One region of the Gracilibacillus marinus genome, then DNA from elsewhere that is predicted to be linked to it. Evidence: predicted binding sites of a transcription regulator. Region 1 holds the regulator's gene; each other region holds the start of a gene.
The links. Region 1 encodes Rex, which represses fermentation and respiration genes when NADH is low (regulators of the CRP and FNR family bind a similar motif). Its sites were predicted from a motif close to TTGTGAAATATTTCACAA; they were not measured.

Region 1 (5,583 bases):
CTGTAAGTTGCAAGGATTTTTCGTGGTCTTGGAAAATGTCAGGTTCACATAATAATACTTCGTTATGTGCTACATTCTCTTCAAGTTGGGCAATTTCTTGTTCGATTTCTTCAATTCTACGTTGTTTTTTACGTTCTAATTTCTTTAATTCTTTTTCTTTTTGGAAGTCTGTTTTTCCTTGTTGCTTTGTTACTTCTTGTTCATTTTGTAATTGTAATTCTCTCCATGCCTTTTCTTCATTCTTTTTTTCCACATAGTAATCATAATCACCGAGGTATATTGTTGTTTTGTTCTTTTGCATTTCTAATATTTGTGTCGCTATTTTGTTAATAAAATAGCGGTCATGGGATACAAATAAAATCGTACCAGGATAATCAATGAGTGCTGCTTCTAATATTTCTTTACTATCTAAATCCAAATGGTTCGTCGGTTCATCTAATAATAAGAAGTTCGCTTTCTCCATCATTAATTTTGCTAAAGCTAAGCGTGCTTTTTCACCACCGCTTAGTGCAGCAACAGGTCTTAATACATCATCACCACTGAAGAGGAAATTACCTAGAATTGTACGAATATCCTTTTCATTCATAAGTGGATATTCGTCCCACAATTCATTCAAGACAATTTTGTTCGCATGCAGGGTGGTTTGTTCCTGATCGTAATACCCTATTTGCACATTTGCGCCAAGTTGTATCTCACCTGTATCTGGCTCTAAATGTCCGATAATGTTCTTCAAAAGTGTGGATTTCCCTACACCATTTGGTCCAACTAATGCGATACTTTCTCCGCGATTTACGTGAAGGTTTAGGTTAGTAAAAAGAGCGGGATCTGTCTCCTGATAGCGGAAGGATAAGTCATGTATTTTTAATACATCATTTCCACTTCTTCTTTCTACAGTGAATGAGAACTTAGCAGATCCCTCTTCGCCAAATGGCTTGTCCATCACATCCATTTTTTCTAATTGTTTTCTACGACTTTGTGCTCGCTTAGTAGTAGATGCTCGAACAATATTTTTTTGGATAAAGTCTTCCATCTTTTTGATTTCTGCTTGTTGTTTTTCATATTGTTTCAGTTCTCGTTCATAACTTAGTGCCTTTTGTTCTAAATACTTCGTATAGTTACCATGGAATTTGGTTGATTCATGTCTAGATATTTCGTAGACCATCGTCACTGTCTTATCTAGAAAATATCGATCGTGCGATACGATGACAACGGCACCGTGATAATTCGTAATATAGCCTTCTAACCATGTTAATGTTTCGATATCTAAATGGTTTGTCGGCTCATCTAGTATTAAAATATGCGGCTTTGTTAAAAGTAATTTACCAAGAGCAAGACGTGTCTTCTGTCCTCCACTTAATGTAGCGATAGAAGTTCCCCACATCTCTTCAGGGAAATTCAAGCCATTCAATACAGATTTGATTTCTGCTTCGTATTGATAACCTCCAGCAAGTTTGAATGCTTCTTGTTTTTGATCATAGCTTAATAGTAATTGTTCATACTTGGAACTATCTTGTAAAAAGTCAGGGTCGCCCATTTTTGCTTCCATTTCGCGTAAACTATTTTCTTCCTTTATGAAATGTTCAAATATTTTTAGCATTTCATCCCAAATGGTTTCAGATGAATCAAGACCTGTATGTTGTGCGAGATACCCCATTGTTATGTCTTTAGGTTTATGAATTTCTCCCTCATCATAATTTAGTTGACCAGAGATTATTTTTAACAATGTCGATTTACCTGCACCATTACGCCCAACAATCGCAATTCGATCATGTTGTTTAATTTCCAATTTTATATTTGATAAGATCAGCTCCGCGCCGAATCTTTTGGTTACATTATTCGCTTGTAAATAAATCATTCGTTTCACCTCATTGATGTAAGTGTATCTTATTATTACGGGAATCTGCAAGAGGGAAGGCATTGAATTTTATTAGGAAAGATACTCGTTCGTGAATTATTTCACGACTTTTTTGTTGATATCTGTTACAATGGAAGTAAGTAAAAACATTCACAAACCTATATGGAAATAGAGTAAGGGGAATGAAAAATGGTAAATAACAAAATTCCACAAGCAACGGCCAAGCGATTACCTTTATATTATCGATTTTTAAATAATTTACACATTCAAGGCAAGGATAGAGTTTCATCAAAAGAATTAAGTAATGCAATGAAAGTAGATTCTGCGACTATTAGACGTGATTTCTCCTATTTTGGTGCATTAGGTAAGAAAGGCTATGGATACAATGTGGATTATCTACTTGGTTTTTTCCGTAAGACATTAGACCAAGATGAGAATACTCCAGTTGCATTGATCGGTGTAGGTAATTTAGGTACTGCATTTTTGAATTATAACTTTACCAAAAATAATAATACAAAAATTGAAGTAGCATTTGATGCAGATCCAAGCAAAGTAGGGAAGTCTATTGGTAAAATTGAAGTCCATCATGTCGATGACTTGGAAGCGCATATTGGAGATATACAAGTGGCGATTTTAACAGTACCTGTATCTGAAGCGCAACCAATGACAGATCGATTAATACAATCTGGTGTGAAAGGTATCCTTAACTTTACACCTGCACGTATTACCGTTCCAAATGATGTGCGCGTACACCATATTGATTTAGCAGTTGAGCTCCAATCGCTAGTATATTTTATGAAACATTATCCATTAGATGTAGAATAAAAACAAAGGCACTCACCAATAATAGGTGAATGCCTTTATTTTTTCTCCTTTTTCTGAGCTTTTTTTATTGCACGATGCAATCTTACTAATCGAATGGCTAGTACAAAATCCATTGTTGCAAAAAAAGCTAATAGAATCGTGAAAAAGTTAAATATAGTTTCTTCTACTGATTGTATTGCAATATAGGTAAATAAGATACCTAATCCAAAATACAGAAATGCAGTAGTAAGTGGCGAGAATCTCATTATTTAATAGCCCCCAAGTAATATAAGCTGTAATTGTTCCATCAATTGTTCTACTTGTTCTGGATCAAGCGATAATTGTGCAATAACGGCCATTGTGTTCATCGACATATGGACAATAATAGGTACAATAATCTTCTTTGTTTCTACATATAAAAAAGCAAATACAGTTGCTGCAGCAATATATGTTAACAGATGACTGAAATCCATGTGTAATACCGCAAATAAAACACCTGAAATGATGGCAGAAAAGAAGAAATTCATTCTTTTATATAAAGAACCGAATATTGCCTTCCTGAATACTAATTCTTCTAATATAGGACCAAGAATTGTGATGATAAGAAGAAATACAGGTATTTCACGAGCCACTTGCATTAAGACTAACGTGTTCTCAGAAGCTGTATCTACACCGATAATGAATCGTTCAATAACAGAAGAGACCCCTTGTGCAATCATGACTAGGAAAAAGCCTAATATAGACCATAATATAATTTGGCCGATACCTTTTTCTCGTGCTTGGAAAAAATCACGTATCTCACTTTTCAATAGTAAAAGCGAAATAATGACAGCAATCCCAAATACAACGATATTCCATATTACCGTAACATATGGCAAGTTATTAATATCTATTATCTTAGTTAAGTAATAAGGAAGAACTGTAGCAAATTGTGCTAATACATAAGTAAGGATGATAATCATATACTTCTTTGGCAAAGTTTAACGACTCCCTTTATTTTATTTTTTCTATACATGATACGTATTTTAACACAAATCATGAATGAAATTGAAATGGTAAGACTATGTATAGAAGAGTGTTGTTTATATTTATGACGTAATGAAGTACATCTTTGCATGTATGTCATTTTTTTAGAAAAATTTCATAGTAAATACTTGCAAAAAAAAGTACTTTTCATTATTATAATAATTGTGTTAGCACTCTTGTATAGTGAGTGCTAAAGAACAAAAATTAAATGTAGATATCAAGGAGGTTTATAACCAATGCTTAAGCCATTAGGTGATCGTGTTATTATTGAAGTTGTAGAGCAAGAAGAGAAAACAGCGAGTGGAATTGTTCTTCCTGATTCTGCGAAAGAAAAACCACAAGAAGGTAAAGTTGTAGCTGTAGGTTCTGGTCGTGTGACAGACAACGGCGAAAAAATCGCTCTAGAAGTGAACGAAGGCGACTTAATCATTTACTCTAAATTTGCAGGTACTGAAGTGAAATATCAAGGTAAAGAATACTTAATTCTTCGTGAAAGTGATATTCTAGCAATTGTTGGTTAATTGCTTCTCGAAGTGAATTTTGGATAAATAGCATAAATCGAAATTTTCTAAGGAGGTTTTTTTAGAATGGCAAAAGAAATTAAATTTAATGAAGATGCTCGTCGTTCCATGCTACGAGGTGTTGATACATTAGCAAATGCTGTAAAAGTAACATTAGGACCAAAAGGCCGTAATGTTGTATTAGATAAAAAATATGGTTCTCCATTAATTACAAATGATGGTGTAACAATCGCAAAAGAAATCGAATTAGAAGACAAATTTGAGAACATGGGTGCAAAACTTGTTTCTGAAGTAGCTTCTCAAACAAATGATGTTGCTGGTGACGGTACAACTACTGCAACAGTTTTAGCACAAGCAATGATCCAAGAAGGTCTTAAAAACGTTGCTTCTGGTGCGAATCCAGTTGGCGTTCGTCGTGGTATCGAGAAAGCTGTTACTGTAGCTACAGAAGAACTACGTAAAGTATCTAAACCAATCGAAAGCAAAGAATCCATCGCACAAGTTGCAGCAATCTCTTCTGCAGATGAAGAAGTAGGTCAATTAATCGCTGAAGCAATGGAACGCGTTGGTAACGATGGTGTTATTACAATTGAAGAATCTAAAGGTTTCTCTACTGAATTAGAAGTAGTGGAAGGTATGCAATTCGATCGTGGATATGCTTCTCCATACATGGTAACAGACCAAGATAAGATGGAAGCAGTTCTTGATGATCCATATATCCTAATTACAGATAAGAAAATTAACAATATTCAAGAAGTATTACCAGTGCTTGAGCAAGTAGTTCAACAAGGTAAACCTCTATTATTAATCGCAGAAGATGTAGAAGGGGAAGCTCTAGCTACATTAGTTGTGAACAAATTACGTGGAACATTTAATGCAGTAGCGGTAAAAGCTCCTGGATTTGGTGATCGTCGTAAAGCGATGTTAGAAGATATCGCAGTACTAACTGGCGGTGAAGTGATTACAGAAGATTTAGGATTAGACCTTAAAAATGCTACTGTAGAACAATTAGGCCGCGCATCTAAAGTTGTTGTAACAAAAGAAAATACAACAATTGTAGAAGGTGCTGGAAACCCTGAAAGCATTTCTTCACGTGTTGCTCAAATCCGTGCGCAAGTAGAAGAAACAACTTCAGAATTTGATAAAGAAAAATTACAAGAGCGTCTTGCTAAACTTTCTGGTGGTGTAGCAGTAATTAAAGTAGGTGCTGCAACAGAAACAGAACTTAAAGAACGTAAATTACGTATCGAAGACGCATTAAACTCTACTCGTGCAGCTGTAGAAGAAGGTATTGTAGCAGGTGGTGGTACTGCATTACTTAACGTATACAATAATGTTGCAGAACTTAACCTTGAAGGTGACGAAGCAACTGGTGTA
Region 2 (5,583 bases), on a different contig from region 1:
AGACATACGTAATATGGCTTCACATGCTGTACGTGCATCTGTAATATTAGGCAATCCTTTAGAAATCCCCTCATCCTCTACCACTCCAAGTGCATGTTTTGCTTCTTCGTATTCTTTTTCCATTGACCAACTAATCCCTTTTCCACCATATGGATTTGTGGCAATATTTGGTCCAAGTGAAGTGAATTTCTTATATATAAGCTTATAATCTCTCGCAACAACATGTACGTTCGGCATTGTTTTACCAGGAATCGGTTCGCAATCTCCTTTAGACCAATCTTGAATTTCACCTAAAGGTTGAGCAATTTCCTGTGGCGTATCATGTAGTAGTGGACTTGTAACTACTTCTTTAATTTCTTCCATATCTAATTCTTCTGCTAAATCAGATATACCTTTCGCTAATGCTTTAAAAATATCCCAATCAGACTTTGCTTCCCAAGGTGAAGAAATTGCTGGATTAAATGGGTGAACAAATGGGTGCATATCTGTACTAGATAAATCATGTTTTTCATACCATGTAGAAGCAGGTAAAATCACATCAGAATATAATCCAGTACCTGCCATTCGGAAGTCTAAATCCACTAATAAATCCAACTTACCTTCAGGTGCTTCGTCACGCCATTTAATTTCTGATGGACGTAAACTATCTGAATCATCATTTAGTAAACCGTGACTTGCTCCTAGTAAGTGTTTTAAGAAATACTCGTGACCTTTACCTGAACTAGAAATTAAATTGGCACGCCATACAAATAATGTTCTAGGATAATTCACTGGATTATCTGGATCTTCTATCGAAAATTCAAGTTCTCGTTTTTTCAATTTGTCTGCTACATAATTCCCAATAGCTTCTACTGTTTGATTCCCTGCTTGAACTGCTTCATTATACACATCAATACCGTTTTTACTAAATGTCGGATAAGATGGTAACCAACCTAGTCGTGCAGCCAGCACATTATAGTCTGCTGGATGATCATATCTTGCCTTATCGACAGTTTTTGCAGTCAACTCATTAATCGATGTTTCTTCATAACGCCATTGGTCTGTCGCAAAATAGAAGAATGATGTACCATTCTGTAACTTAGGTGGTCCTTGCCAATCCTTCGCTGTTGCAATGGTGTTCCAACCTTCAGCAGGACGTAATTTTTCTTGGCCAACATAATGCGCCCAACCACCACCATTGACACCTTGTGCACCAACCATAATAACTAAGTTCACAACTGCACGATAAATCGCATCTGAATGGAACCAGTGGTTAATACCAGCACCTACAATAATCATAGAGCGACCATTTGTATCAATCGCATTTTGAGCAAATTCTCGTGCGATTTTGATCACTAATTCGCGATCTACACCTGTAATTTTTTCTTGCCATGCTGGAGTAAATGCTGCAATATCATCATACGATTTACCTACATCTCCACCAATACCTCTATCGATACCATAATTCGCTAGCATCAAATCATAAACAGTTGTAACATATTCTGTTTTTCCGTTTATTTCGATTTTTTTCGCAGGAACGTTACGTTTCATTGTCGAACGAGTCTCTGCATCAAAGTAGGCAATATCGACTGTTTTCACAACATCTTCCATACCTAAAAATCCTAAGACTGGTTCAATTTCGTGTCCATCACGTTCGTCTTTTAATTTCAAATTCCATTTGCCATTCTTATCCCATCTTGATCCCATTGTTCCTTGTGGGATAGCAAAATCATTTGTTGCTTTGTTGTACATTAATGGCTTCCATTCACTATTCGTTGTTTCTATTGCTAAGTCTTTTGCTTGTAAGAATCGATCTGCAACTAATTTATCGCCTTTTTGTTTTAACAAAACAGTAAAAGGAAAATCCGTATATGTTTTTGCATAGTTATCAAAATATGGAGTAGATTGTTTTTGATAAAATTCATTTAAAATAACATGACCCATTGCCATTGCAAGGGCACCGTCTGAACCTTGCTTTACAGACATCCAATCATCTGAAAACTTTGTAGATTCTGCATAATCTGGACTTACGGATACTACTTTTGTTCCTTTGTAACGTGCTTCTGCAAGGAAATGAGCATCTGGTGTACGAGTAAGTGGTACATTCGAACCCCATGTCATAATATATCCTGAATTGTACCAATCAGAACTTTCAGGCACATCTGTCTGATCTCCCCAAATTTGCGGAGATGCTGGTGGTAAATCTGCATACCAATCATAGAAACTTAACATTGGTCCACCGATAAGTGACATAAAACGACTCCCTGCAGCGTGGCTTACCATCGACATCGCAGGAATTGGTGAGAATCCAATATTTCGATCTGCACCATATGTTTTTGTTGTATAAAGAACAGATGCCGCAACTAATTGTGTGACTTCTTCCCAACTTGACCGAACAAGACCACCCTTACCTCGTGCTTGTTTATAGCTATTTGATTTTTCTTTGTCTTCTACAATACTTTTCCATGCATCAAGAGGAGTCTCATGTTGCTCTAATGCTTCACGCCATAAGTGCAATAATTTTTTTCTTACATATGGATATTTCACACGTAATGGACTATAAATATACCAAGAGAAGCTCGCACCTCTTGGGCAACCACGTGGTTCAAAATCTGGCATATCAGGGCCTGTTGACGGATAATCTACCGCTTGTCCTTCCCATGTTACAATGCCATCTTTTACATAAATATTCCAACTACATGAACCAGTACAATTCACTCCGTGCGTGGAACGAATCACTTTATCATGTTGCCATCTTCGGCGATAGACATTTTCCCAATCACGGTCTCCTTCTTGTAATTGACTGTGATTATTCGCATATTTTTCTTTTGGTTTTAGATAATTCATTCTTTGCCATATTGGGGATTTTTTCTTTGGCATTCTTGATCCCTCCATGTTCCCAATCTGATGTTTATATGTTCATTTAATCACGAGAGACTTCTCTATGTTGTGAACAACATCACACCAAAAAGGCGAATGGGCTAACAATACCAATGTTTTCTAGTGTTTTTTTATACTTTTGAATATAAAAAGTATAAAAAAAACCAGCAAGAATTTCCCTCACTGGTTTGTCCGTATTATATATTCCATTACTTCCATTGCTTCTAACGGTTTAGCGTAGTAATAGCCTTGAATATAGTCACAATGATTCTTTTTCAACCATTCTACTTCTGCTACTTGTTCGACACCTTCCATTAACACATCTTTCTTCAAATTGTGGCCTAATTGAATAATCGATCTAAGTATTGCTTCTTGATTCGAGTCCTCTAGTAAACCAAAGATAAATGAACGATCAATCTTTAATTTATGAACAGCTAATTCTTTTAAATGTTCAAATGACGAATAACCTGTTCCAAAATCGTCTAAAGATAAGCCAATTCCCATTTCTGATAAACGATTTAATTTCATATGTAATGATTCATGATAATTGAGTGAAGACGATTCTGTAATTTCTAATTCCAAATAAGTAGGATCCATTCCTGTCTGATTACACACTTCTTCAATCATCTCAATAAATTGGTGGTTGGCTAATTGGATTGCGGATACATTAATTGCAATGTGAACAAGCGGCTTCCCTTGTTCTTTCCACTCTGTCCATTGCATACATGCCTTCTCTAATACCCATTTTCCAATTCTGTTAATAAATCCTGTTTCCTCTGCAATCGGAATAAACTCAGCTGGTGAAATAAATCCAAATTCTGGACTATTCCATCTTAATAGCACTTCCACACTAGCTACTTTATCTGTTCTTGTACAAATTATTGGTTGATACACCAAATAAAATTCATCCTGATTAAGTGCTATGGTCATTGCTTGATCAAGCAACACTTTTCGATTCATTTTATCTAAAATTGTTTTTTCAAAATACATATAATTATTTCTACTTAATTTACTAGACTCCAAGCTTGCTAGACTTGCGTAATTCACAATAGATTGTAAATTAGTGGTATCTTCTGGATATTTACTTATACCAATATTAAATGTTAGATTATATGACGTATTTTTAATTTGAACAGATTGGGACAATTGTGCAAGCAAATGTTCAAGTAATGTATGTACATAATTTTTGTTACTTTTAAGCACAAAGATAACAATGACTTGATCATCATAATGAAATAAATATTCTTGACTTGTGATCTTCACTCTTAACAACAAAGCAACTTTTCTAATAAACTCTTCTCTTTCGTCAACAAATGTGGATCCAAGTGAAAAGCGTAATCTATCTACCCTTATATAAATACATGTCAGATCATTTATATGATTCTCTTGCCAATGATTTAATTGTTTCTCTAACATATTACTATTTGGTAAATGAGTAATTTCATTATAATATGCAAGACGATGAATCATTGCATCTTTTTCCTTTTTCTCTGTTATATCCCTAAAATACCACAAATATTGTTTCTCATCATCTGCTTGCACTGGTACTTTCGTCACTTCTAAATAGAGGTGACGATAATCAATCTCTGTCACATCAAAGGCTTTTAGTTCCGTAATCGCAAATGGGATCGTCATATGTAGCCACTCACTCGTTAAACTAATCTGTAATTGTTTCATTAAATTAGCAAATTCGTGATTGTATCTAATCATCTTATTCATAGAATCTGTTAATACAATCCCTACTTCACTAGAATTAATTAATGTATCTTGCAAATCTAATGTATTTTTCATCAATTTATAATAAAATATGAGAAAAAATACAACAAAGAACAAGGTAAATGTAGTGATGATAACAATCCATTTAAATACATCGATGTCTACTAAATTTACTGCATTTAAAATATTTTTCTCATTATAATCGAAATGAGCTGCAGCCATTCCAGTATAATGCATACTAGAGATGGCAATTGCCATGATGATAGAAAAACTAACTTTTCGATATTTAGAAAATGTTTGTGTTTTACCTGGTAATACAAATCCAATAAGAAGTGCTGTCATTGATGCAATGATGGCAATAATTACAGATAAAAATACAAGCATATCGTCATACGTAATCTCTACACCTTGAATTGCAGTCATTCCAACATAGTGCATAAGTCCAATCCCAATCCCCATTAGCGAACCAGAAAGAATAAATGTAACAGTATTTCTTTGTAAATATGTAATAAAATAATAACCAATCACACACGCTATTATCGCGAATATTATTGATAAGGTCACATACCAAATATCATAATATACTTTTGTCTCAAATTGATAAGAAATCATTGCAATAAAATGCATCGACCAAATGCCTATACCTAGTGATAAACCACCTAGTAATAACCATACACGCTTTACTCTTCCATTGGAGTCATCTATTTGTCTTGCTAATTCAATCGATGCATATGATGCAATTGCTGCGATAATAAAGGAAAGAATAACATAAATAAAATTGTGATTTGTATGTAAGAAATGTAACAAGATTTTTCCATCCTTAGTTGTGTATTTTATGATTGTTCAAAAAGTTAATTTATTTACATGACATCCTACCTATATATTTAATCACATATTGTCATATTTTGATAGTTAAAAAGTTGTGAAGTGGATTAAAAAATTCACATTGTCACTTTATTTATGAATATCCTCTTTTTATAAAACAATGATGATGACTACTTTGAAATA
Region 3 (5,583 bases), on a different contig from region 1:
ACTCATTAAGACATGATACGGAGAAAATAGCAAATCTCCTTGTTTCATTGTTATAAAAGTGAATAAGGGGGGAGAAAGTTGTCTTTTGCTTCAGAGATAAAAAAGGAACTAACGACAATTGCAAACAATGCCTGTTGCAATAAGTCAGAATTGGCTGCTTTGATTCGAATGAACGGCGCAGTATCTTTTTCGCGTCTACATTACTCTCTAGACGTACAGACAGAAAATGCCGCAATAGCAAGACGAATTTATACATTAATCAAAAGTCTTTATACGCATCCTGTAGAATTACTTGTACGAAAGAAAATGAAATTAAAGAAAAATAATGTCTATATTGTTCGCATGAATGAAGGTGTGAAAGAAATGCTTGTTGATATGGGATTGTTAATTGAACCATATCAATTTGTTCGAACAATATCCGATGAATATAAAAAGAAAGAATGCTGTCGACGTGCGTATTTGCGAGGAGCATTCTTAGCAGGTGGATCTGTGAATAATCCAGAGACGTCTTCTTATCATTTGGAAATTTATAATTTTTACGAAGAACATAATCAAGCATTATGTGATTTATTGAATGACTATCACTTACATGCGCGAATTTTGGAAAGAAAAAAAGGATTTATTGCATATATTAAAGAAGCAGAAAAAATAACAGAATTTCTTAACTATATTGGAGCACATCAAGCATTATTCAAATTTGAAGATGTAAGAATTGTTCGAGATATGCGTAATTCTGTAAATCGCCTGGTGAATTGTGAGACAGCGAATTTAAATAAAACAATTGGTGCTGCATTTAGACAAGTGGAAAATATTCGATTTATTAAACGTACAGTAGGATTAGATGCATTACCTGATAAATTAAAGGAAATTGCTATTTTACGTATGGAGCACCAAGATGTCTCTTTGAAAGAACTAGGAGAAATGGTGTCAGGAAGCAAAATTAGCAAATCAGGTATTAACCATCGATTAAAGAAAATTGACCAATTTGCGGATCAATTAAGAAGTGAGCATGTGCCTAAATGATACGTAATTTTGAAATGGTAATTTCCGTACATGCCTTGACTAATCCACTTAGATAAGTGTAGCTCAGAGAAACCTACGGAAAGGAACACGAACAAGCCGTAACGTATACATGCACATATAAAAGCTCAAAATAAATAAATAGAATTATCCTTTAAATACACAAAAAATCCAAACGATTCGGTAATAGCTTTCGAATCGTTTGGATTTTTTTAGGCTAAAGAAATCTGTTATTTCAATCTCTTTATAATTTTGATTTTAACGCGCACGGAGGGATTTGAACCCCCGACACATGGTACCGGAAACCATTGCTCTATCCCCTGAGCTACGAGCGCATGTAACATGATGGATGAAACAGACATGTATTAGTATATCGAAAGGAGAGTGTTATTTCAATAAAAATATCATCTATTATACCACCTTCACATAAATTATGAAGAGTAAATCGTTTAAATATGATAAAATAGGGGTAGGATGTACGTAGAGTATACTAAAAGGCACTACATAAAATAAGAAGTTTGAACAAAACATATCGTTTGACCTTTTTTGACCAATAAGTTATGATGTGTATAGAAAAGAAAATTAATGATAAAAGAAAGATTTTTAAGGAGGAATTTTCTTATGAATTTAATCCCTACAGTTATTGAACAAACAAACCGTGGTGAACGTGCATACGATATTTATTCACGTCTATTAAAAGACCGTATTATCATGTTAGGTAGTGCTATTGATGACAATGTAGCGAATAGTATTGTTGCACAATTATTATTCTTAGCAGCTGAAGATCCTGACAAAGATATTTCACTGTATATCAACTCTCCTGGTGGATCGATTACAGCGGGTATGGCTATTTATGACACAATGCAATTTATTAAACCAAACGTTTCTACAATTTGTATAGGTATGGCTGCATCAATGGGAGCATTTTTACTTGCTGCTGGAGAACCAGGTAAACGATTTGCATTACCAAATAGTGAAGTAATGATTCACCAACCATTAGGTGGTACACAAGGTCAAGCGTCAGATATTCAAATTCATGCAAATCGAATCATTGAAATGCGCAAAAAATTAAATGAAATTCTTGCAGAACGTACTGGTCAACCTATGGAAATTATCGAAAAAGACACAGACAGAGATAATTTCATGACAGCAGAACGTGCAAAAGAGTACGGATTAATCGATAAAGTGATGGAGAAGAAACCTGAAGATTTGAATTAATATAATAAAAAGAAGATTACAAGCATCAAGATATGCTGTAATCTTCTTTTTTGATTTATCAATCATTGTTGATCATTTTCTACAAACTCGATTAAATCACGCAATGCATCCTCGTCATCTGGACCGTCTGCAATGAGTTTAATTTCTGTACCATTTGCTAATGCTAAACTCATTAATCCCATAATGCTCTTCGCATTGATTCGCTTTGTACCTTTTTCAATAAATATTTCTGAAGCATAATTATTTGCCTTCTGTACAAAAATAGCAGCAGGACGTGCTTGTAAACCAGGTTGAACACCAATAATTACATCTTTTTCTATCACTTTCATCTAACCCCTTTCTGTAAGCGTTATCATTTAATACTACTATACCATTTGTCATATTATTACTACAACTTAAAAATCGTGAACAATATGTTAACAAAAACAGAGCGGTATTTTCTATAGGAAAATGATTGACAGAAATATAAAACCATGATAAATTAAAACAAAGTAAACAACTTGGAATTAAAGGGATTAAAAATAGATAGCTAAATTCAATCATTATTAGTGCATCATTTATTGGAAAGGACGAAAAAATCATGAATGAAAAAATACCATTAATCGATATAAGAAGCTTTTTAGCCATTACTAGTTTTGCAGGAATCATTTTGTTACTTGTGCTGTAATAAAAGAATATTCAACAACGAAACACAAGACAAATCATTTTAATCAAATAACATTTTGTTCAATATTTCACATAATAGTCAAATTTCTAGCTTCCATAACATGAAAAAATAGGATATAGTAAGAATATATCCTATTTTACTATTTATACAACAAAAAAGTATAAAAACTCTCAGATTGGATTTATACTAACACAACATAATTGTGCGATATATCCAGATTCATTTACATAGGATAATTAAAAATGGCGTAGAATGACAAAGGGGTGGTTAGAATGGCTAGTAAAAAAACGAAATTAAGAAAAGTGGTTGTAATTGGTACTGGATTTGTTGGAACGAGTTATGCATATGCTTTATTAAATCAAGGTGTTGTGAATGAGTTAGTTCTGATTGATTTAGATAAAGATAAAGCAGAAGGGGAAGCTCGCGATTTAAATCACGGAATGGCATTCGGAAACCCTATGAGAATAAAAGCAGGAGATTATGAAGAATGTCATAATGCAGATCTTGTTGTAATTACAGCAGGTGCGAATCAAAAACCAGGTGAAACACGTTTAGATTTAGTTTCTAAAAATGCGAGAATCTTTAAAGGCATTGTAGAAAAAGTGATGGCAGTGGATTTTCAAGGCATTTTCTTAGTTGCGACAAACCCTGTGGACATCTTAACACAATTAACAAGAGAGATTTCTGGCTTACCTAAGGAACGTGTAATTGGATCTGGGACGATTTTAGATACTGCAAGATTCCGTTATTTATTAGGCGAGTATTTTGAAGTAGATGCACGTAATGTTCATGCATATATTGTAGGGGAGCATGGAGATTCTGAACTGCCAGTGTGGAGTCATGTTCAAATAGGTGGCGTACCTTTATCTAAGTATGCGAATATTGCAAATTTATATGAAGATAAACAAATGACCGCAATTTTTGAAAATGTCAGAGACGCTGCTTATCATATTATAAAGCGTAAAGGTGCAACATACTATGGTATTGGACTTGGATTAGTTCGTTTAACTAGAGCAATACTTAATAACGAAAATGCCATTGTGACAGTTTCTGCATATCTTGAGGGACAATATGGACTAGATGATGTATATATCGGTGTTCCTGCTGTTCTAAACGAAAATGGTGTGCGAGAAATTATGGAATTAAAATTAACAGATGTGGAACAACAACAACTAGATGCATCTGCTAAAACATTAAAGGAAATGGTCGACGTTGGAAGAAAGGCGTTAATATAAATGTATAATAGCTACAGTCTGGAAATGACTGTAGCTATCTTAATAGATGTTGCCTGAAAAGAGGAGATGTAAACATGCATGTAATCGTATATGGAAAACCTAATTGTAGTTTGTGTGAAGATGCATTAGGGATACTTACATTATTTGAAGAAGAATACAATTTACATATAGAAGAAGTGAATATCTATGATGACGAAATATTGTTGGAAAAATATCAATTAGAAATTCCGGTTATCGAAATAAATGAATCTATTGTCGGTAAAGGGAAAATTGACTACGATAGTATAAATAGTTTTCTGAAAAATAAAAATAATGGAGAAAAGAGTTGAGTCATTTTGTAGAATTTGATACAATTACTTATGGAAGTTATTTTTTTTGACTCACGTGGGACGATTTACGACTAGCAGGGACAAATAAATCCCGCTATCGAAAAAGGAGCGTTTCCGATTGAAGGAATTATTAGATATTCAAGAGAAATTATTCCCCGATATCTTAGATGTCATGCAAAAAAGATATAAGATATTACACTATATCCAACGAATGCAACCAATTGGACGAAGAAGTCTTGCTGAACAAATACAGATGAAAGAAAGACTTGTGCGTTCAGAAATAGATTTTTTAAACAAACACGGGTTTATTGTGGTAACATCTAAGGGGATGCAAGTAACGGAAGAAGGAAATTCAATTGTTGAGAAATTTGCAACATTTATGAATGGAATTTCTGAATTTCGTGTTTTAGAATCACAGATTAAGGATAAATTACAATTGGAACATGTTATTATCGTTTCAGGTGATAGTGATGAACAACAAACAGTAAAAGAAGAACTTGGTAAAGCTTGTGTTCAATTTCTAAACACTATAGTAACTTCCAACCAAACTATTGCAGTAACAGGAGGTACATCGATGGCAGAAGTGGCAAATCAAATGAAGCCACTACACCAAGCGACAAATTGTACCTTTGTTCCAGCTCGTGGGGGACTAGGTGAACAAGTAGAGAATCAAGCGAACACGATATGCGCACAAATGGCTAAAAAGGCTAATGGCAATTATCGAATGTTGTATGTTCCAGATCCCCTTAGCGAAGAGTCCTATCATACCATTATTGAAGAACCAACAGTAAAAGAAATATTACAAATGGTTCAAGATGCCAAGATTGTTTTACACAGTATTGGTGATGCTATCACAATGGCAAAACGTAGAAAAGCTTCTCAAGAAGTAATTGATCGTCTTACAACACAACATGCAGTAAGTGAGACATTTGGTTTTTACTTAAATCGCCATGGTGAAGTAGTATACAAAGCAAGAACAGTCGGGTTGCAATTAGCTGATTTAGATAAGGCGCAATATGTAATTGCTGTTGCTGGTGGAAAATCGAAGGCAAATGCAATACAATCATATTTTAAATTAGGTAAAAGTAATGTGTTGATTACAGATGAAGCAGCC

Region 2: ACFOZ1_RS04025 (nitrate reductase subunit alpha) is a predicted target of Rex. The motif match lies at 2,927-2,944, and genes of this name have one in related genera.
Region 3: ACFOZ1_RS04575 (L-lactate dehydrogenase) is a predicted target of Rex. The motif match lies at 2,961-2,978, and genes of this name have one in related genera.

The regions. Positions count from the first base shown of each region.
Region 1 covers NZ_JBHSDV010000009.1:5,148-10,730, forward strand. The annotation lists gene ACFOZ1_RS16340 (ABC-F family ATP-binding cassette domain-containing protein) at 1-1,855, opposite strand, end outside; gene ACFOZ1_RS16345 (redox-sensing transcriptional repressor Rex) at 2,045-2,680, shown strand; gene ACFOZ1_RS16350 (YdiK family protein) at 2,716-2,925, opposite strand; gene ACFOZ1_RS16355 (CPBP family intramembrane glutamic endopeptidase) at 2,929-3,636, opposite strand; gene groES (co-chaperone GroES) at 3,922-4,206, shown strand; gene groL (chaperonin GroEL) at 4,273-5,583, shown strand, end outside.
Region 2 covers NZ_JBHSDV010000001.1:917,912-923,494, reverse strand. The annotation lists gene ACFOZ1_RS04025 (nitrate reductase subunit alpha) at 1-2,859, opposite strand, end outside; gene ACFOZ1_RS04020 (bifunctional diguanylate cyclase/phosphodiesterase) at 3,040-5,382, opposite strand.
Region 3 covers NZ_JBHSDV010000001.1:1,033,823-1,039,405, forward strand. The annotation lists gene ACFOZ1_RS04550 (gluconeogenesis factor YvcK family protein) at 1-56, shown strand, start outside; gene whiA (DNA-binding protein WhiA) at 79-1,023, shown strand; tRNA gene ACFOZ1_RS04560 (tRNA-Arg) at 1,283-1,355, opposite strand; gene clpP (ATP-dependent Clp endopeptidase proteolytic subunit ClpP) at 1,642-2,238, shown strand; gene ACFOZ1_RS04570 (HPr family phosphocarrier protein) at 2,301-2,561, opposite strand; gene ACFOZ1_RS04575 (L-lactate dehydrogenase) at 3,178-4,140, shown strand; gene ACFOZ1_RS04580 (glutaredoxin family protein) at 4,215-4,469, shown strand; gene ACFOZ1_RS04585 (sugar-binding transcriptional regulator) at 4,588-5,583, shown strand, end outside.